3 regions of the Micromonospora sp. WMMD730 genome follow, and region 3 is predicted to be linked to each of the others. Evidence: riboswitches for the same ligand, from Rfam matches in the RefSeq annotation. Region 3 holds a riboswitch; each other region holds the start of a gene.
What was found. Region 3 has a riboswitch for cobalamin ahead of metE (5-methyltetrahydropteroyltriglutamate--homocysteine S-methyltransferase). Riboswitches for the same ligand answer to the same signal wherever they lie in the genome.
Positions count from the first base shown of each region.

Region 1 (6,917 bases), 2.4 Mb from region 3:
CACGTTGTTGACGCGGTCGATCGCCACCCCGTTGGGCAGCAGCAGTGACCCGCCGGTCGGCAGGCTGGTGGTGGTGCCGTTCACCACCAGCCGTGTCCCGTCGCACAGTGCCAGCCTCGCGTTGCCCATCCTCAGCGCGACCGACCGGTTGACCGAGGTGTTGGGCCAGGTCGAGCCACCGGGCGCCTTGCGGGTCTGCACCTCGAACGTCGAACCGGCCTGGGCCTCGACGAAGTCGCCCGTGGCCTGGAAGTCGTAGAACAGACCGCCGAACGTGTACTGGTGGGTGTCGCCGATGACCGCGGCGATGCGACAGGCCGACGCCGCCGCCGGACCCTGGACCGACTCGTTGATGACGACGGCCGGCGCCGGGCTCGACGGGACCGGACCCGGGGGGCCGAAGTTGAGGTTGTTCCGCTCACTGCTGAAGCCGAAGTTCTGACAGTCGGGCCTGACCGGGCTGCCGTCCTCGACGGTCGTGCGGACGTTGAAGCTCGCCTCGGGATTGAACTTCGCCGTTGAGCCGTGGCCGTAGCCGAACACGTTGAACTCGACCTGCGTCCACTCCGAGGCGGGTTCCTGGGGATCCGGTGGCAGAGCGTGGAGGATGCCCGCTCCCGTGGACGAGTAGATCCGCCCCGACCCGTCGTTGAAGGTGACGGTGTCGGTCTCCTGCCCATCGGCCGTCTTCGCGACCGAGCCGTCCAGTCGCAGGGCCGGCTTCGCCATGCTCTGGATCGGCAGGTAGGGCAGCTGGATCGCGTCGGTCTTGCGCGAGCAGTGGGTCTCTGAGTCGTCCGGTGCCTCGGTCCACCCCGGTGGGCACGGCTGGCCCGGGTCCGGGTTGTAGTGCAGCAGCCAGTACTCGACGTAGAGGCGGCTGGGGCTGGGATCCGGGTTGGGATTGCCGCCCCTGGTGCCGTCGTTGGCGAACACGAACTGCTTCCAGCCCCGGCACAGGCCGGCGGTCGGTGAACCGTTGCACTCCTGGACCCGGAGGTGGTTGGTGTTGAGCTGGAACGAGTAGCTGCCCGGCATGGTCGGCCCGTCGGTCGGGACGCTGGTCACGCTCAGGTTCTGCTGGTTGACCTTCTCGAAACTGCCGGACGCGCGGGTGATCGGACCGGCACCCGTCGGCCTTCCCGTCACGATCCCGATCCCGCCCCCGACGTCCCGCCGGGGAGCCTGTTCGAGGTTCGGGGCCATCGGAGCCGACGGCGGGGCCACGCACCCGGTCTTCTGCCACACCAGTTCGGGATAGGCTGCGGTGAAGCACCCCTGCGCCGACGGCCGCGGCACCTTCACCATCGTCGAATGCCAGTCCTGAAGATCCCCCTGGGCAGCCGGGGGTCTCCCCTCCCCGCTGGCATGTACCCCCATCCCCAGCAGTACCGCCGCGATCGTGATGCCCACCAGCCCGGATGGTGACCGGTGTCCTCGCGGTAGCAATCTCATCATCGTTCCCTCCCACCGCAGGTGGAATAGCTCGGCGCCCGCCCTCGGGGCGGGCCTCGCCGACGAGCGTCGCGTGACGTCGGGCCGTGCGGGGGATCCCCATACAAACCCATACCTGCCCACCCGGCAGTGTTGGTGCACCGAGGTGGCGTCCGGTCCGCCGGACACCGCGTCCGACGCCCTCCGCAGTGCGGGAGGTGATGCGAGGATGACGGCCGTGGTGAGCATCGACTCGTTGACTGGACGTGACCGCGAAGAGTGGGAGGGTTTGACCCGGCGTTTCCCCGCGCACTGGGCGGGCCGGCCGGATCGACCCGCGACCGAGGTCGACGACGAGGGCTACGAACGCACGTGGCAGCGCCTGGTGGACGGCGAACAGATCCGGGGCATCTGCGCACGGCGCGACGGTGAGATGGTGGGCATCGCGCATTACCTGTTCCACGCCGCCGTCTACCGGGGATACATCCTGTACAGCTACTCACGAGCTGCGGCCATCACCACGACGTGACCGGCGTCCGGTCGTCGGTGCCGGTGGTCCCGGAAAGTCCGGCGTCGACGCCCGGGTGGTGGTCACACCAGAGCCCGTCCGGCGTACGCGCGTCACCCGCGCGTACGCCGGACGCCGGACGGCCCTACTGCCAGGAGCCGCTGCGGCAGATGAACTGGGTGGTGCCGCTGTACTGGGTGGTGCCGCCGTCGACGTAGCTGTAGCTGGCCCGCACGGGGTGGCCGAGGTTGCTGGCCGGGCAGGTGGCGAAGAGAGTCGGCCCGGCGGTCGTGAAGGTGCCGACACTGCCGGAGTACCAGGTGATGCTCCAGGTCGTCGTGCCGGTGCTGCTGGCGTCGCAGTAGAACTGCGACGCGCCGGACTCGCAGAAGGGAGCCGGGGCGGCGGCGAGAGCCGGCGTGGCGCCGGCGGCGGCGAGGCTCAGGGCGGCGAGCGCGGACGCCGCCAACACCTTGACGGTGGTACGCATGAAACTCCTCCCAACGTAGCCGAGCGATGACTCAGTGCGACGCCAGCCTAGCTGTCGCATCGACGTACCCGAATTAGCTGTTCGGTTGGTCGGTCCCCCGCCGTAGCCACCGGTCGTGGTGGATCGCCTCGGTGAGGGGCCTGCGCCGCCGCCACCCGTGCCGCTCCAGATCGGGCACGGCCTCCAGGTGGGTGACCGGCCCGACGCAGAGCCAGGCCACCGGCCGGATGCCGGCCGGCACACCCAGCAGCTCGGCCAGGAACGGCTCCCGGTAGAAGGACACCCACCCGACGCCCAGCCCTTCGGCGGTGGCGGCGAGCCAGAGGTTCTGGATGGCCAGGCAGACCGAGTAGAGGCCCGCGTCGGCGATGGCGTGCCGCCCGAGCACCGCCGGGCCGCCGCGCTGCGGGTCGTAGGTGACGACCACCGACAGCGTCGACTCCAGCACCCCGTCGATCTTGATACGCGCGAACCGCTCGGCCGCCGCACCGTCCAGAGTGGCGGCGAACGTCGCCCGCTCGGCCTGCACGTGCCGATGGAACCGGCGACGGACGGCCGGGTCCCGGACCAGGACGAAATCCCACGGCTGCGAGTTGCCGACGCTGGGCGCGGCGTGCGCGGCGTCGAGAATCCGGTGCAGGGTGTCGGCCGGCACCGGCTCCCCGGTGAACTCGGCCCGGACGTCCCGGCGGCGGTGGATGGCGTCGTAGAGTTCCACAGGCAGGCTCCCGCTGCGCTCGGCCCACCCCCGACGGGTGGGCGCTCGACGCGAGGCCGGTCTTCGGACTCCCGGATCAACGCCTACCCGTCCGCCTTCCCAGCCCTTGGGCCAGTGGCTGCGCTCCTCGCGCCTGGACGGTCGCTCCCCGGTCACCGCGGCGGGCCCGTGCCGGAATCACACCGGCTTCCCGATTCTCCCCGCATGCGCGGGGCACCTCGCACGATCATGCCGTCGCCGATGCTAACCCGCACCACCGACGCCGGCCGGCCACGGCCCGACCCGACAGCACACGCAGCGGGTCCCCGTGTTCCGGCGTCCACGTGGACGCCGGGGTGTGCGACGTCCTCGCCGAGGTGGCCGGCTGCCAGGCCTACGACGAGGCGCGCTTCGGTCGCTGGACTCCCGTGCGGCGGGAGGAGCACGTCGGGGTCGAGGTGCCGGACCCGTTGCGCAGCGACACGGTGTTCGAGACCGTGGCTTCGGGACGTGATGTCGTGGTCCGCGACGGCGGCGCGGCGACCGTACGAGCCGGTGCCGGCGAGGTCCGTCCGGTCCGGGCGCGTCGAACGACGGAGAGGGAGAACGGCATGACCGAGACGGCCGGCGACGAGGAGCTGAGGCTGCCGCACGGATACACCAACGCGACCAGCCGGGTGGCCGGCACGGTGCGCAAGTCCTACCTGGGGCCCGATGCCGGACAGCGCTTCACGGTCGAGCGGGCCGCACTGTCCGGGCTGGCCGGCAGCTTTCCCGTCCCGGAGGTCCGGGCGGCCCCCGACGGCGAGCTTGCCGTCGCGGAGGTCGCCGGTTGGCATGCGCAGGACGCCCTGGACGGTGGTCACGCCGCTGCAGTCCTGCGGCTGTGCGGCCAGGCCCGGCGACGGCTGTCCGACGTCGACCCCGCGACGGTGCCGGGTCTTCCCGGCACCGGCGAGGTGATCGTGCACGGCGACTTCGGCCCGCAGAACATCCTGGTGAACGAGGCGGTCGACGAGGTGCTGGCGGTCATCGACTGGGAGCTGTGCCATCTCGGCCCGGCGGTCGAGGACCTCGCGTGGACCGAGTGGATCGTACGGATGCACCATCCCCTGGCGGTCGATCACCTCGATCACCTCTTCACCGGCTACGGCGAGCGTCCGGGCTGGGGCGAGCGGCAGGCGGCCATGGTCCGGATGTGCCTGCGGTGTCGTGACTTCTGCGTGCGCTGGGGCGATCCGGTGGCCGTCGCGATGTGGAACCGGCGGACCGCCGCGACCGAGGCGTTCCGCGAGTGAGCGCGGCGGCGATCCCGGCGGCGGTGAGCGGCTGACATCGGTCCGATCCCGACCGGCCTCCCCCGGCTCGGGTCGGTCACCGCTCGATGCTGGCGTACTCGCAGACCGCCGCCGGGAAGCCGCCCGCGCCGAAGCGCAGCTCGACGACGTGCCCATGGGCGGTCTCGGTGACCGCCGGTGTGATCGACTGACCGGCCTGCGCCGGTCGCAGGTACCAGCACCGGCTGGTGTCGGTGCGGCCGGGCGGCACCCCCGCGTCGGCCAGCGCGTTCTCGCCGCGCTCCAGGTAGCACGCGAAGAAGACGTGGTCGTTCAGATCCGTCTCCCGGTCGCTGAAGGTGAAAGCCGCCGTCTCGGTTCCGCCGCTGCGGGGTCGTCGCGGCAGCTCCGGCAGCAGCGGCGAGTCGCCGCCGAAGCCCGGGGGCGCCTCGGTGCGCGGTGTGGGTCGTGCCCCGGCGCCGGCGTCCAACCAGGTCCACCGGCTGGTCCACACCGCCACCACGGTGCCGTCGGCGTCGCGCAGGGTCAGCTCGTCGTGCCCGCCGTACCAGCCACGCCGGTCGACGCCGAGGGTGACGGCCAGTTCGGCGTCGAGCGGCGCTCCGGGCAGCACCCGCACCGGCGGGGTGTACGCCTGCACGTACCGCACCACGGCGCGGACCCGGTGCCGTTCGAAGTAGGACCAGCGGTCGAGTCCGGCCGTCTCTCGCCACCAGCCGGCGGAGACCTCGTCGAGGAGGTGCACCAGCTGGGTCGGTTTCAGGGTGCCCCGTTGGGTGATGGCCGGATAGCGGGCCTCGGTGCCCGTGCGGTACACCCTGGACCCGACGGTCACGGCAGTGGTCCATCAGCCCGGGGTCGGCCGGGCCGCAGCGGTTTGATGGTGGTGCCCACCGTGAGCGGACGGGTTTGGCCCCCGCAGTGGTGTACCGCCATCGGACCCTCCGCCCGGCACGCGCAGGGCAACACCCGGTTGAGGCTGGAGCCGATGCAGAACTCCTCGAAGGCGGTCCGGTCGCCGGGAAGCAGCCGGGCCAGCAGCGCCATCACCGGGTCCACCGCCTTGATCCGGCCGTCGTCGTCGCGCACCTCCAGCCAGGCGTGGTCGAGGTCCATCATGCCGATCAGCCAACCCCCTCGGGCGTACGCCTCGTACCCCATCGCCCGGCACTCCCGTTCGAGATACAGGCTGGCGGAGACGCAGTTGACCACCCCGTTGGCGAGGGTGTCGTCCGGGTCGACCTGCCAACTCGACGGCAGCATCTGGAAACGCGGCCCGCCGTGCCGGATGCCGGCGAAGAGCCGGGCCAGCCGGGGGGAGACGATCCGGTCCGCCCGGCCCGCGGTGACCAGGTCCAGTTCGACGGCGGCCAGGTCGGGTACGGCCGGCAGCCGCACCTCGTCGTCGGTCACGGTCACCGGACCGGCGGCGCTGGTCCAGCCGGAGGCCGCACCACCGGTCAGCTCCGGCACCGGTCGGTGCAGCAGCCAGCCGGGGTCGGTGCCGCATCCGCCGTCCGGACACCGCAGCGTCGCGGTCATCCGCCAGGATCTCGGTTCCGTCCAGGTGGCGGCGGGCTTCAGGGAGAACCGGAACGCGAACTCCCAGCCGATCTCCGGCAGGCTGTTCCCGGTGCCCGAGTAGAGACCCAGATTGATGAGGTCGTAGTGGCAGAATCGCCGTTCGTCGCCCGCGCCGGTGACCGGCAGCCCGGCCTCGACCAGTAGCTCCAGCGTCTCGGCGGGGCAGCGTAGCAGCCCCAGCGCGCCCGCCCGGTCGACGGTGGCCTCGCGGTGGGCCGGCGGGACGAGGGTGATCCGGCGCAGCGCGGCGAGCCACCTGTCGGTCTGCGCCGCGGTGACGGCGCTCATCGCGGCCACGCTGCGGGCTCGGCGGAGTCGTAGAGCACCTCGCCGGGGAGGGAGCCGTCCGTGGCGGCCCGGAACATGGGCCGCCGTCGTGGTTTGCCGCTGGTGGTACGCGCCACCGCGGGCGCGGGCACGCTGAGCACCCGGATCCGTACGCCGGGGCCGCCCTCCCGGCCGAGTATCCGCGCCACCTCCGCGGCCCACGGACCCGGCCGCTGCCGGATCAGCGCATGCAGTACGGGTGTGTGGCCGGCGGACCCGGCCAGGACCACGACCCGTTCCGGGGAGAGGCCGTCGACGCCGGCGAGACGGGCCTCCAGGTCCTCCGCGTAGAGGTTGCGTCCGCGTACCTTGAGGCTGTCGCCGGCCCGGCCGAGGACGAACAGTTGGCCGTCGTGGAGGAAGCCGTGGTCGCCGGTGCGCAGCCGGCCCTCAGCGAAGGCGGCGTCGGGTGCGGCGGGCCCGTGGTATCCGGCGGCCACCGACCGGCCGGTCAGTGCGATCTCCCCGACGACGTCGGGCGGCAGCGGTCGGCCCTCGTCGTCGACGACGGTCACCGCGACACCGTCGCGGGCATCGCCGCAGCCGACCAACCAGTCGTCGTCGGCCGACGGGTCCGTC
Region 1 is NZ_JBMHML010000002.1:2,116,582-2,123,498, reverse strand. Features, by position in the region: gene ACN265_RS09515 (hypothetical protein) at 1-1,308, opposite strand, end outside; gene ACN265_RS09510 (GNAT family N-acetyltransferase) at 1,664-1,963, shown strand; gene ACN265_RS09505 (hypothetical protein) at 2,088-2,432, opposite strand; gene bluB (5,6-dimethylbenzimidazole synthase) at 2,506-3,150, opposite strand; cobalamin riboswitch at 3,188-3,385, opposite strand; gene ACN265_RS09495 (phosphotransferase) at 3,474-4,427, shown strand; gene ACN265_RS09490 (hypothetical protein) at 4,504-5,262, opposite strand; gene ACN265_RS09485 (hypothetical protein) at 5,259-6,299, opposite strand; gene ACN265_RS09480 (AMP-binding protein) at 6,296-6,917, opposite strand, start outside.
Region 1: another riboswitch for cobalamin. It lies ahead of bluB (5,6-dimethylbenzimidazole synthase); the one in region 3 lies ahead of metE (5-methyltetrahydropteroyltriglutamate--homocysteine S-methyltransferase).

Region 2 (6,917 bases), 2.2 Mb from region 3:
ATGCACTCGTAACAGCCGGCGATCGACGCGATCGTGGCGGTCGGGGCGATCGCCACCAGCAGCGAGTTGCGCAGGCCGTGCGCGGCGATCCGGCTGCGCAGCGCCGCCCACCGCGCGGTCTGGGTGGGCTCGACCCCCCACAGGTCCGGGTGCAGGTCACCCCGGGCCGCCCGGGTCTGCGGGTACGCCGGGTGCGCGCCGAACCGTTCGGCCAGGCCGGTCGAGGTCTCCAGGGCGGTCAGGAAGATCTCCTCCTGGACCCGGGTGGACAACTCCCGGGCCCCGGGCGAGTCGAACGGCAGCCGCAGCGCGAACAATGCGTCCTGCAGCCCCATCAGCCCCAGCCCGACCGGCCGCCAGCGCGGGTTGGACGCCGCCGCCTGCTCGGCCGGGTAGTAGTTGATGTCGATCACCCGGTCCAGGAACACCACCGCCGTCCGGACCGTTTCGCGCAGCCTGTCCCAGTCGACGCCGTCGTCGGTGAGGTGCGCGCCGAGGTTGACCGAGCCGAGGTTGCACACCGCCGTCTCGGTGTCGCTGTTGACCTCCAGGATCTCGGTGCACAGGTTGGACAGGTGGATCGTGTTGCCCGGCACGCCGGTCTGGTTGGACAGCCGGTTCGCCGGGTCCTTGAACGTCATCCACCCGTTGCCGGTCTGCGCCAGGGTGCGCATCATCCGCCCGTACAGGTCCCGGGCCTTCACCGTGCGGACCGCCTTCTTCTCGGCGACCCGGTACGCGGCGTCGAACTCCTCGCCGTACAGGTCGGGCAGCTCCGGGGCGTCCGACGGGTCGATCAGCGACCAGTCGCCGTCGGCCTCGACCCGGCGCATGAACTCGTCGGGGATCCAGTTGGCCAGGTTGAGGTTGTGGGTGCGCCGGGCCTCCTCACCGGTGTTGTCCCGCAGCTCCAGGAACTCCTCGACGTCCGGGTGCCAGGGTTCCAGGTAGACGCAGGCCGCCCCCTTGCGCCGGCCGCCCTGGTTGACCGCCGCCACTCCGGCGTCGAGGGTCTTCAGGAACGGCACGATCCCGTTCGACCGGCCGTTGGTGCCCCGGATCAGCGCCCCCCGGCCGCGCACCCGAGACCAGGAGATGCCGATGCCGCCGGAGAACTTCGACAGCTTCGCCACCTGGTGGTAGCGCTCGTAGATGGAGTCCAGTTCGTCGCGCGGCGAGTCGACCAGGAAACACGACGACATCTGGGTGTGCCGGGTGCCCGAGTTGAACAACGTCGGGGAACTCGGCAGATAGGCCAGCGACGACATCAGCCGGTAGAACCCGACCGCCTCGTCGGGCGTGGTGGACAGCCCGCAGGCCACCCGCAGCAGCCAGTACTGCGGGGTCTCCACCACCAGCCGCGACTGCGGGTGCCGCAGCAGGTAACGGTCGGCCACCGTACGCAGCCCGAAGTACTCGAACCGCAGGTCACCGGCCGGGTCGACGGCGTCGTCGAGCTGGCGTGCGTGCCGGGCCACGAACGCGGCGGTGTCGTCGGCGATCAGGCCGAGGCCGTGGGCGTACCGGATGGACTCGCTGAACGAGGTCACCGCCTGCCCACGGACCTCCTCGTCCACGTAGGCGGCCAGTAGCCGGGCCGCCAGGCGGGAGTACTGCGGTTCCGTGCCGATCAGCTCCGCCGCCGTCTGGATCGACAGCTTGTCCAGCTCGGCCGTGGTCGCCCCGTCGTAGAGGCCGCTGATCGTCCTGGTGGCCACCCGCAGCGGGTCGACCTCGTCCAGGTCGGTGGTCCACCGGGCGACGGCCGTGACGATCCGGTTGACGTCCACCGGCTCGGTGTCGCCGTCGCGCTTGCGGACCCGCATCGCGGGCCGGCGTGGCTCCGCGCCGTCGACGTCGGACGGTGGGCTCTGCGCTGTGCTCGTCATGACCTCTCCTCGCTGTCACCGATGGCCATCGGGACGCGGGAGGACGCCGACGGGCGCGGCACGGCGGCCGGCCCGGGTGCTGGCGTCGGTCGTCCCGCGCGACCTCCGACCGCCGCGCGCAGCAGCGCACGGCGCACTGGCAGGTCTTCGGACTCGTGGGCGTGACCGGGGTCGGTCGCCTACTGGCCGTCGCTTCCCGGACCTCGCGGTCCAGTGCTCGATGACGGCGGTCGTTCCCACTTACCGCTGCGGGGCAGTCCCGGATTTCCACCGGGTTCCCTGTTGCCTCGACCGGACCACCGGGCCCGGCCGAACCAGCTGCGTGGCACACCATATATGGCGTAGATGGGGGAGAGGCAACACTAGATGTCGCGTCGGCGTGTCGGATAACTCTCATCCGACCGCCCGGTGGCCCGCAGTGACGCCAGCAGCCGCAGCGCGTCGGCGTCGGCGCTGCCGGGCTCGGCGGTGAAGACCAGCATGACCGGGCCGGGGTTTCCGGGCAGCGGGTAGGTGTCCCAGTCCAGGACGATGTCACCGACCTCGGGGACCTGGAAGGTCTTGGTGCCGCTGACCGACCCGCGTACGTCGTGCCGGGCCCACAGCCGCCGGAACTCGGCGCTGCGGATGCTCAGCTCACCGACGACGGCGGTGGCCCGGGGGTGGGTGGGGTCCGTGGCCACGGCGGCGCGCATCATGCCGATGTAGTCCATGGCCTGCTGCTCCCAGGACGCGCAGCGCCGCACCGGGGTCGCCGCCTCGTCGAACATCAGCAGCAGCATGTTGAGCCGGTCCGGCGGGTGGTCCGCCGGATCGCCGAGCAGCGCCACCGCCCACGCGTTCCAGGCGAGCAGGTCCAGGTGCCGGCCGAGCACCACCGCCGGGGTGTCCAGCACCCGCAGCAGCCGCCTGGTGCTCTCCGGCACCCGCTCCGGACCGTGGTCGACCCGGGCGGGCGTCGGCCGGCGGGCGGCGCGGGCCAGGGTGAACAGGTGCCGGCGTTCCGCGTCGTCGAGGCCGAGCGCGGCGGCGAGCCCGTCCAGCACGTCGTCGGACGGGCGCACCTCCCGGCCCTGCTCCATCCGCTGGTAGTAGTCGGTGCTCAACCCGGCCAGCAGCGCCAGCTCCTCGCGGCGCAGCCCGGTGACCCGGCGTCGCCCGCCCGGCTCCAGGCCGACGTCACGGGGGTGCAACCGGGCGCGCCGGGCACGCAGGAAGTCACCGAGTTCACGGGCGTACGGACGGGTCATGTCGCCAGTGTGGCGCGGCCCGGACCGGCGTGGGTAGGTCTGCGGGACCTAGGCAACCGGGTGCGACCGGCCCCGCCCGGTCGGGCCCTAGCGTCGGTGGTCCGATCCGACCGTCAGGGAGCAGCAGATGACCTGGACCGCCGACCACATCCCCGACCAGCACGGCCGCACCGCCGTCGTGACCGGCGCGAACTCCGGCCTCGGCCTGGTCACCGCCACCGCACTGGCCCGGCGGGGCGCCCGGGTCGTGCTCGCCGTGCGCGACACCGCCGCCGGCCGGCGGGCCGCCCACAGCATGGGCGGCGACGTCGAGGTACGCGAGCTGGACCTCGCCTCCCTGGCCTCGGTACGGGAGTTCGCGGCGGCCCTGGCCGCCGACCGTCCGGTGCTCGACCTGCTGGTCAACAACGCCGGCGCGGTGCTGCTCGGCCCGCGCCGCACCAGCGTGGACGGCCACGAGCTGCACCTCGCCACCAACCTGCTGGGCCACTTCGCGCTGACCGGTCTGCTGCTGGGCAACCTGGCCGCGGCGCGGGCGGCCCGGGTGGTCAGCCTCAGCTCGATCACCCACCGCAACGCACACCTGGACTTCGCCGACCTGATGGGCGAGCGCGTCTACCGGGGCTCCACCGCGTACGGCAGGTCCAAGCTCGCCACCACCGTCTTCGGCATCGAACTGGACCGCCGGCTGCGTGCCACCGGATCGCCGGTGCTCAGCGTGCTGGCCCATCCCGGTGTCACCCGCACCAACCTGACTCCCCGGGCCTGGTCCCACCAGGGTCGGCGCGGCCGGATGATCGCCCGGCTCGGCCTGCTGGCCACCCAACCGGTCGAGCAGGGCGCGCTGCCCCAACTGCGGGCCGCCACCGACCCGCAGGTCCACGGCGGCCAGTTCTTCGGCCCGGCCCGGTTCTTCCAGACCCGGGGGCCGGTCACCGAGGTGCGGGCCAGCCGGGAGGCCACCGATCCCGCCGTCGGCCGGCGGCTGTGGACGGCCGCCGAGGAACTGACCGGCGTGCGCTGTCTCTGACGGCGGGCCGCACTAGCATGGCTGCGGTCGGTGAGGGCGGCGGAGACGAGGCGACATGGGATGGCTCGGGCGGGTGCTGGGCGGCGGGGGCCGGCAGGTCCAGGAGGATCCGGTCCGGCAGGCGGCGCTGTCGGCCGAGGTACGGCAGCGCTTCGGCGCCCACCTGGCCGTCCGACCTGCCGAGCAGGTGGCGGCGATGGTCGGGCTGCTCGACGACGGCGACGGCCTGGCGGTGGCGGCCGGCATCGTCGGTGAGTTCGCCGACGCGGCCCACGCGGACCTGCTGGCCCAGACGATGGAGCTGTACCGGCGTACCGGGCACCGGTTCCCGGTGGACCGGCGCAACTACCGACCGTTGTGGCGTGAGGCCGGTGGACGGCTGCACTGGCCGCTGTTCGCGCTGCCGGGCGGCCTGCACCCCTACGTGCACGTCGCCGCCGCCACCGCGGTCGTCGGCACCCGGGCGGCGCAGTTCGTCCGGGCGACCGACCCCCATCCGCTGCTCGCCCGCCTGTTCGAGGTGCTCGACCTGACCACCTGCGGCTGGGAGTACGGCCGGGTGCGGGTGGACCACGACGGGGCGTCGCTGGTCGGTCGGCTGATCTCCACCACCCGCGACGTCCGGGCGGCGATGAAGGAGCCCCCGTCGCTGCCGCCGTCGGTGCGGGAACTCATGCGTACCAACCGGGCGGTCGACGTCTTCGACCTCACCGGCGACCGGGTCGTCGGCACGATCAACGTGGGTGGTGAGCTGCGCCCGGCACTGTTGACCTGACGCCGTCGGGTCCACCTGCGGGGCCGGCCCGCCCGAGGTGGACGCGATTGCCGTCCACCCCGGGCTGCCGGATCCCGTCACACCTGCGCACCGCTCGAAACGTCGAGGGGCACGCCGTGCCGGGCCGGGCCGGCAGCCCCGGTCAGGCGACGCGGTGCGGGGCGAGCCCGTTGGAGCAGTCGGCGATGGTGACGGTCTGCGAGAAGCGCAGCGCGTCCCGGCGGGCCCACCCGTTGATCCCGGTGGAGGTGTTGCGGACGAAGAACCACAGGTCGCCGGTCAGCGTGGCGCAGTGGACGTCGATGTTCTGGCTGGGGTAGCCCTGGCCCCTGGACTGGCAGTCCCGGTGCGGGTAGGCGTGGATGTAGGTCCCGTCGCCCCAGGAGATTCCGCCCCCGCTGTAGAGGTCCGGGTGCTGCCCGTGACCGTCGCAGTGCGCGCTGGCCGGGCTGGCGGGCATCAGGGCCAGCACCGAGCCGCTCACCGCGAGCGTCAGCGCTGAGGCGATGGAAAGTAGCCGAGATCGCATGGAATGCTCCTGCCGATAGGCGACAATCACTGTCCACAGAGGATTCCACGGGTCGGTCGCGTCCGCACGGCGAACGGTCCGCGCCGGGGCACCGCCGACCCGGCGAGGCGGCCTCCGGTCAGGCGAAGAGCAGGTCCAACTGGTGGTCGAGGGCGGCGGTCGCCTGCGCCGGGGTGTACTGCCCGCCGAGCAGGTACACCCCCAGCCCCTCCACCAGCGCCAGCAGCCCCGCCGCGGCGTCCGACGCCGGTGGACGCGGCAGCAGCCCGGCGATGAACTCCACCAGTTGCGCGGTGTCCGGCCGCAGGCCGGGGGCCGCCGCCGGGTGCAGGGCGGTCCAGGACAGGAACGCCAACGCCACCCGTCCGTCGTCGCGCGCTGCCTCGTCCAACGGCAGCAACGCCGCAAGCAGGGTGCGCAGCAGCAGCCGGGGCTGCGGGTCCGGCCCGAGCGCCGCGACCGCCGCCTCGACCCGAGCCCGACCCCGGTCACGGACGACGGACAGCGCGAAGGCCATCATCTCGTCCTTGGTGGTGAAGTAGTGCTGCACCATGCCGGCGGACACCCCCGCCTCGGCAGCCACGTGCCGCAGGCTCACCGCCTCCAGACCCCGGTCGGCGGCGACCCGCATGAGCGCGTCCGCGATCAGCGTGCGGCGTTGACGGGGATCGACCTTCCTGGGCATCGGGGCCTACCGTGCCGTCGTCACGGTGCCGGCCGCGCCGTCCACGGTGATCACCTGACCGGTCACGATCCGTGAGGTGGCGCCCGGCACGCTGATCACGGCCGGGATGCCGTACTCACGGGCCACCGTGGGACCGTGCGCCATGATCGCGCCGGTCTCGGTGACCAGCGCCCCGGCGGTCAGGAACAGTGGCGTCCAGCCCGGGTCGGTGGTGGCGGTCACTAGGATCTCCCCGGGTTCGAGGTGCGCGGTGGCCGGGTCGGTGACCACCCGGGCCGGGCCGGTCACCCTACCCGTCGCCGCTCCCACTCCCCGCAGCAGTCCCGCCCCGCCGGCGGGGGCCGGCATGGTGCTCTCCACGTCGGTCCCGTCGGACAGCAGCGCCACCGGCACCACCCGGCGGCGCAGCTCGCGCCGGTGGGTCGCCCGGCGTCGCGCGACCAGCCCGGTCAGGTCGGCGCCGTCGAGGGCCGTCCCGACCTCGTCGAGGGTGAGGAACATGACGTCGTCCGCCGCCGGGAACAGCGTCGCCCCGATGAGCAGCAACTGCTCGCGTACGGTCTGGAGCCGGTACAGCCCGGCGAACTTCCCGGCCTCCCGCAGTCCCGCCAGCCGTCGTGCCCGCCGTAGCAGGAAGACCGCGATGCGGCCCCGGACCGGGCGACGTCGGTGGACCCGGGCGGCCAGCTCGTCGAGCGCGGCCCCGGCGGCTGCGGCGGCCCCGGCGAACCGCCGGTCGGGTGCCTGCGTGGGGTCGGT
Region 2 is NZ_JBMHML010000002.1:2,281,590-2,288,506, forward strand. Features, by position in the region: gene ACN265_RS10205 (ribonucleoside-diphosphate reductase subunit alpha) at 1-1,889, opposite strand, end outside; cobalamin riboswitch at 2,011-2,224, opposite strand; gene ACN265_RS10210 (helix-turn-helix transcriptional regulator) at 2,252-3,139, opposite strand; gene ACN265_RS10215 (oxidoreductase) at 3,267-4,169, shown strand; gene ACN265_RS10220 (hypothetical protein) at 4,225-4,944, shown strand; gene ACN265_RS10225 (hypothetical protein) at 5,087-5,473, opposite strand; gene ACN265_RS10230 (TetR/AcrR family transcriptional regulator) at 5,592-6,158, opposite strand; gene ACN265_RS10235 (PEP/pyruvate-binding domain-containing protein) at 6,165-6,917, opposite strand, start outside.
Region 2: another riboswitch for cobalamin. It lies ahead of ACN265_RS10205 (ribonucleoside-diphosphate reductase subunit alpha); the one in region 3 lies ahead of metE (5-methyltetrahydropteroyltriglutamate--homocysteine S-methyltransferase).

Region 3 (6,917 bases):
ATCGCCGACGCCGGAGGCGACCCCGCCACCGTCGCCGCCTGGATCGCCGAGGTCAACGCCCGACGCGCCACCGCCCTCGCCCAACGCGCCACGGCAACGGCAGCCCAACCACCCGCTCCCCGCCGCCTCACCGAGGACACATCCGACACCTCGTCGGCAGCTTCGACAGGGTGTCCGCGGCGGCCTCCTGGAAGGAGGCGGCCACGTCGGCCACGGGTACGGGCTGGTCGGCGTGCTTCTCGATCCAGCGGGCGACGGCGGTTTTGAGGCCGGAGAAGGAGAATTGGTAGGGCGGGTCGTGGGGGCTGGTCATGGGGCGGGGGAAGGTGATGGCGTCGGGGTTGCCGTCGCGGGCGACGCGGTCGATGGCGGGTCCGCCGGGGTAGGGCAGTCCGAGGAGGCGGGCGACTTTGTCGAAGGCTTCGCCGGCGGCGTCGTCGACGGTGTCACCAAGGTGGATGACGGGGTCGCGGGCGAGGTCGCCGAGTAGGAGGAGTGAGGTGTGTCCGCCGGAGACGATGAGTGCGACGCAGCGGCGGGGTAGGGGCCCGTGTTCGAGGGTGTCGACGGCGGCGTGGCCGGCGAGGTGGTGAACGCCGTAGAGGGGTACGCCGAGGCTGAGGGCGTATGCCTTGCCTGCAGCGAGGCCTACCTGCACGGCGGTGGCGAGGCCGGGGCCTGCGGTGGCGGCGACGGCGTCGATGTCGCCGAAGCTGATCCCGGCGCGGTCGAGGGCGTGCCGGACCATGGGGGTGACGGCGTGCAGGTGGGCACGGGCGGCAATTTCGGGTACGACGCCGCCGAAGCGGGCGTGTTCGTCCATGCTGGTGGCGAGGGCGTCGCCGAGCAGGACGCCGTCGGCGACGATGCCGACGCCGGTCTCGTCGCAGGAGGTTTCGATGCCGAGGACGACCGGCATCGGTCAGGCGTCCTGCGCCGTGCCGGCGCCGACGCCGGGGTGTTCGGCGCTGGCGGCGAGGATCTGTTTGCGGAGTTTGGTGGGAAGCCGGTCGACGTAGGCGAGGCCGTCGAGGTGGTCGACCTCGTGTTGGAAGCAGCGGGCGAGGGTGCCGGTGCCGTCCAGCCGGATCTTTTGGCCTTGGACGTCGAAGCCGGTCACGGTGGCGGTGGCGCAGCGGGCCAGGTCGGCGTGTTGGCCGGGCACGGAAAGGCAGCCCTCGGAGTCGGTCACCAACTCGCGTTGCTCCGGTAGGTGCAGAACCGGGTTGATGACGGCGGCGACGGTGTGGGTACCGGTGGCGTCGGGGCAGTCGACGACGAAGATCCGCGCGTCCACACCGATCTGGTTGGCGGCCAGACCGACGCCGTGGGCGGCGTACATGCTGGCGAACATGTCGGCGACGAGCTGGGCGAGGGCGTCGTCGAAGTCGGTCACCTCGACACAGCGGCGATGCAGCACAGGGGTGCCGTAACGGGTGATCGGGCGCGGAGTGCCGGTCGAGGTCTGCACAGTTGCCTATCATAGGCAATTGCCAACTCTTGGCAGTATGGGTTCTCCTGCTGGGTGATCCTGTTGGCTGTGCACGGGGTCTGGTCGGGCGACGGTCGGAGGGTGGGTGGCGCGGCGTCTGGCGCGGTGGGCCCGGACGTGGTTGCGGGTGGCGCACCGCTCGGAGCAGAACCGGCGGCATCGGTTGCTGCTGTCGTCGAGGAACACGCTGTGGCATCGGGGTTCCGCGCAGACGCCCAGCCGGTTGATGCCCCGTTCACACAGCCACACAGTGAATCCCCACAGGGCGGCGGCAAGGTACTCGGCTGCAGGGGTGCCGGACGCGGCGACATGGATATGCCAGTCGACCGCGCAGGTACCGGAGATCATCAGCCGGACCCGATGACGGGTCAGCAGGCCGTTGAGCCGGTCGATCGCCTCCTGCTCATGGCCGGCTGCCACGGTCTGGAACACCTCGCGCAGTCGGTGCCCCGCCACTCGCAGTGTGTGCAGGTCGGCTTCCGTGACGACGTCGCGGAGCAGAGGCTGGCCCGCCAGCAGTGCCTGTGCGTCCGTGCGGTCTTCGAGTTGTGTGTTGGCAAGTGCTGTTGCGCGGAGGGCCAGCGAGTAGCTGTCGGTCAGGCCGCCGCGGTTGCCCACGCCGGTGCGGTGAGCGCGTGCCGGATGCTCGGGTCCGACCGACACCGGGGAGGGGGGCGTACCGGCGGGTGCGGTCCTCAGCCGGCCGCTGTTAGGCACCGCGCACACCGCCCGTAGACCACGACACCGCCGGCCTGGCCGGATAGTTCTGTGTCGATCCCGACCGCGCGGGCGGCGGCCACGCTCGCCGCGACGGCCTCGGCCGGCAACTGCCGCATGTCGCCGCAGGTGCCGCAGACGGCGTGGTGATGGGCGTCGTCGGCGAGCCCGAAGGTCGTCGTCCTGCCGACCGGCACGGTGTGGGCGATGCCCAGCTCGACCAGTTGCCGCAGCACCCGATGCACCGTTGACAGTTCCACGGCCACACCACGGGCGAGGAGGGCTCGATACAGCTCGTTCACGGTGAGATGCCCGCGGCCGCCTACGGCATGGGCGAGTTGGTCGAGTACTCCGCGCCGGGCTGCGGTGTTACGCAGGCCAGCTCGGCGTAATCGCTGCACCGCGGCGTTCACCCGCTCGGTCTCCGATGTGGTCAACCGCCGCTCCTCCCCGCACGATCCTCGGTTCTATTGCAAAATAGTGGCAAGAGCATCAACTTGGCAGCAACCCCGAGGAGTTCTGATGGCGGTTTACACCCTGCCCGATCTGCCCTACGACTACGGCGCCCTGGAGCCGGCCATGTCGGGGCAGATCCTGGAGCTGCATCACGACAAGCACCACGCCACCTACGTCAAGGGCGCCAACGACGGCCTGGAGCAGCTCGCCGAGGCCCGGGCGAAGGGGGACTTCTCCACGCTTGTCGGTTTGGAGAAGACGTTCGCGTTCAACCTGTCCGGGCACGTGCTGCACACGATCTTCTGGGGCAACCTCTCCCCGCACGGCGGTGACCGTCCCGACGGCGAGCTCGCCGCCGCGATCGAGGAGCACTTCGGCACGTTCGACGCGTTCGCCGGGCAGCTGTCCGCCGCCACCAAGGGCGTGCAGGGCTCCGGATGGGGCGTGCTGGCCTGGGAACCGCTCGGACAGCGGCTGATCGTCGAGCAGGTCTACGACCACCACGGCAACGTCGGCCAGGGCTCCATTCCGCTGCTGGTCTTCGACGCCTGGGAGCACGCCTACTACCTGCAGTACAAAAACGTCCGGCCGGACTACGTCGACCGGCTGTGGAACCTGGTCAACTGGTCGGACGTGATCGCCCGCTTCGACGCCGCCCGCGCCACCACGCCAAAGATCTGATCGGCGTGACCAGCCCCACCCCGGCAGCGGCCGAACTGGTCCAACGCGCCGCCGGGGTCATCGCGGCCAAGCACCGCGGTGACCTCGGCGGCGCCGAGGAGCTACTCGCCGCGTTCGGTTCCGAGCAGGCCAAGAGCCTCGGCTTCTACCTCCTGGCAGACCTGAGCCTCGGACTGCTCCGCGCGCAGAGCGGCCAGTCCATGGACGATCTCGTGCGGGAACTGTCCCTGCTCGTCGCCGTCACCGCCACCCCGCCCGACAGCTGACGGCGGTGGTCATCCGGTCGGTGCCGTCGGCACCACCAGACGTGCCGACGGCACCGACCGGAACCCGAGCTCGCGCGGCCCCCTGCCCGCTGTCACCCCCAGCGGCTCGCTCACCGCGCCGCACCACGGGCAACCGAGCGGGTGCATCCTGGTGGCCATGATGGGCGAGCGAAGGCAGCGAGACGGATGCAAGGTGCGACGCCCACACCGGTGGTGAAAACGCTGGCGGCTCGGCGACCATCGCGCTGTGACCCGCCTCGGGTCCGCGAGGCGGAGGATCCTGAGGCCGCACAGACGGCTGAGGCGGCTGGCCACCCATGACCGAGTACCGCGAATCCTGTCCCGCGCCTCGGACGCCGCCTGCAGCAGGAGTCGGTGGGGCGTAGGATCGCGGGCGGTGCTGGTTCGCCTCCCCCGTTTTCGGGTGGGGCGTCGTAAGAGGGAACCCGGTGTGAGACCGGGACTGCCCCGCAGCGGTGAGTGGGAACGACCGCCGTCAATGAAGCACTGGACCGCAGGGTCTGGGAAGCGACGGCCAGTAGGTCTGAGTACGACGCCCACGAGTCCGAAGACCTGCCAGCGCTGCGCGTGCCGCCGGTGCGCGCCGTCGGCGGCCTCTCGGGAGGGCCAGGGCGGAATGCCGGTTACGCCGTGGCGTATCCGCGCTTCCTCTCGGTGGTCGTCGGACACCGCGAGGGAAGGACCACCTGTGACCACCTCATTCGGGCAGAGCACCGTGCTCGGCTATCCCCGTATCGGCGCCCACCGCGAGTGGAAGAAGGCCGTCGAGGCGTACTGGGCCGGCACGCTGGACGCCACCGAGTTGGAAGCCGTGGCCGTCGGGCTGCGTGCCGAGGTGTGGCGGACGCTGCGCGACGCCCGCCTCGATGCGATCCCGTCCAACACGTTCTCCTACTACGACCACGTGCTCGACACCGCCGTCGCGGTGGGGGCGGTCCCCCGCCGGTTCGCCCGGCTCGGCCTCGGTCGACTCGACACCTACTTCGCCATGGCCCGTGGCGTCGATGCCGCGCCCGCGCTGGAACTCACCAAGTGGTTCGACACCAACTACCACTACCTGGTGCCGGAGATCGACCCCGACACCGTGTTCGCGGCGGACCCGGCGAAGGCGCTGAGCGAGTACGCGCAGGCGCGTGACCTGGGCATCGCCACCCGACCGGTGCTGGTGGGTCCGGCCACCTTCCTGTTGCTGGCCAAGGGTGACGATCCGTTCGCCCGGCTCGACGACCTGGTCGACACGTACGCCCGGATCCTCACCGCCCTGGCCGACGCGGGCGTGGCCTGGGTCCAACTGGACGAACCCGCCTACGTCGCGGACCGCACCGCGGCTGAGATCGACGGCCTGCGGCACGCCTACCAACGTCTCGGTGCGCTGCCCCGTCGTCCCCGGATCTTCGTCGCGACCTACTTCGGTGACCTCGGCGACGCCCTGCCGGCGCTGCTGGACACGTCGGTCGAGGCGGTCGGCCTGGATCTGGTCGCCGGCCCGGGCAATCTGCGCCGGCTCGCCGCCGCCGGTCCCCTGCGCGGCAAGACCGTCGTCGCCGGCCTGGTCGACGGGCGCAACATCTGGCGCACGGATCTGCGGGCGGCCGTCGCCGCCGGTGCCACGGTCGCCGGGCTGGCCGACCACGTGGCGGTGTCCACGTCCTGTTCGCTGCTGCACGTGCCGGTCGACCTGTCGGCCGAGACCTCCCTCGACCCGGAGTTGTCCGCGCGGCTCGCGTTCGCCCGGCAGAAGGTCGACGAGGTGGTCCTGCTCGGGCGTGCGCTGCGCGACGGCACCACCAGCCTGCCCGCCCCGCTGCCGCCCGTCCCGTCGGCGTGGCGGCACGATGACGTGCGTGGGCGGTTGGCTGCGCTGCGCCCTGCCGACCGGCACCGTGGCGACTACGCCGAGCGGGCCGCCCGCCAGCAGGAACGGCTGGGGCTGCCGGACCTGCCGACCACCACGATCGGTTCGTTCCCGCAGACCGCCGAGCTGCGCCGGGCCCGTGCCGCGCACCGCGCCGGCACCCTCGACGACGCCGGCTACACGCAGCGGATGCGCGCCGAGGTGGAGCAGGTCATCCGGTTGCAGGAGCGGCTGGGTCTGGATGTGCTGGTGCACGGTGAGCCGGAACGCAACGACATGGTCCAGTACTTCGGCGAACAACTCGACGGTTTCGCCGCCACCGCCCACGGCTGGGTGCAGTCCTACGGGTCCCGTTGTGTCCGACCGCCGATCATCCACGGTGACGTGGCCCGCCGGGCACCGATGACCGTCGCGTGGTCCACCTATGCCCAGTCGCTGACCGACCGTCCGGTCAAGGGCATGCTCACCGGGCCGGTCACTATCCTGGCCTGGTCGTTCGTCCGGACCGACCAGCCGTTGGCCGACACCGCCGACCAGGTGGCGCTCGCGCTGCGCGACGAGTGCCGCGACCTGGAGGCCGCCGGTATCCGGATCATTCAGGTTGACGAGCCTGCCCTCCGCGAGACCCTGCCGCTGCGTCGGGCCGACCAGAAGGCGTACCTGGACTGGGCGGTCGGCGCGTTCCGGCTGGCCACCGGCGGCGTCGCCGACGACACCCAGATCCACACCCACCTGTGCTACAGCGAGTTCGGTGAGGTGATCACCGCCATCGACGCGCTCGACGCGGACGTCACCAGCATCGAGGCGTCGCGTTCGAAGATGGAGATCCTCGACGACCTTGCCGCGATCGGCTACCGCCGGGGCGTCGGCCCGGGGGTGTGGGACATCCACTCGCCCCGCGTCCCACCGCACCACGAGGTGGTCGACGCGCTCCGTCGGGCCGTCGCAGCCGGGCCCGCCCGACGACTGTGGGTCAACCCGGACTGCGGCCTGAAGACCCGCACCTATCCCGAGGTCGAGGCGTCCCTCCGACACCTCGTCGCGGCTGCCGCCGAGGTCCGCGCGAGCTGACTGGGCCGGTCCGGGCGGACTCCCCCTGGGGTCCGCCCGGAGCGGATGAGTCGTTCGCGCGACCCCAGCTCCGGCAGGATCGGGCGGCCCAGGATGGTGCCGTCGCGTGCTGCGCGGTGTCCGGGTGGGTGTCGCGGTGGTTCATGGCGTCGGTGTGGGCATGCCCGGCGGTCGCGGGATCCGCTGGGCATCTGCCAGGTCACGGATCCGGCTGTCGGCGTCGCGGTGGGTCGCACAGCAGTCCGGCGTCGAGTCGACGATGCGCCGGATGTCGGCCAGCAGTGTGCTCAGGGTGTTCACCTGGTCGGTCAGGCTGCGGTTTCGCGCTTCGCGTGCGCCGAGTTGCCGTCGCGCGGAG
Region 3 is NZ_JBMHML010000002.1:4,492,039-4,498,955, forward strand. Features, by position in the region: partial or broken gene tsaD (tRNA (adenosine(37)-N6)-threonylcarbamoyltransferase complex transferase subunit TsaD) at 143-919, opposite strand; gene def (peptide deformylase) at 923-1,471, opposite strand; gene ACN265_RS19235 (CGNR zinc finger domain-containing protein) at 1,481-2,110, opposite strand; gene ACN265_RS19240 (Fur family transcriptional regulator) at 2,188-2,646, opposite strand; gene ACN265_RS19245 (superoxide dismutase) at 2,732-3,346, shown strand; gene ACN265_RS19250 (hypothetical protein) at 3,352-3,612, shown strand; cobalamin riboswitch at 3,997-4,207, shown strand; gene metE (5-methyltetrahydropteroyltriglutamate--homocysteine S-methyltransferase) at 4,322-6,559, shown strand; gene ACN265_RS19260 (hypothetical protein) at 6,701-6,917, opposite strand, start outside.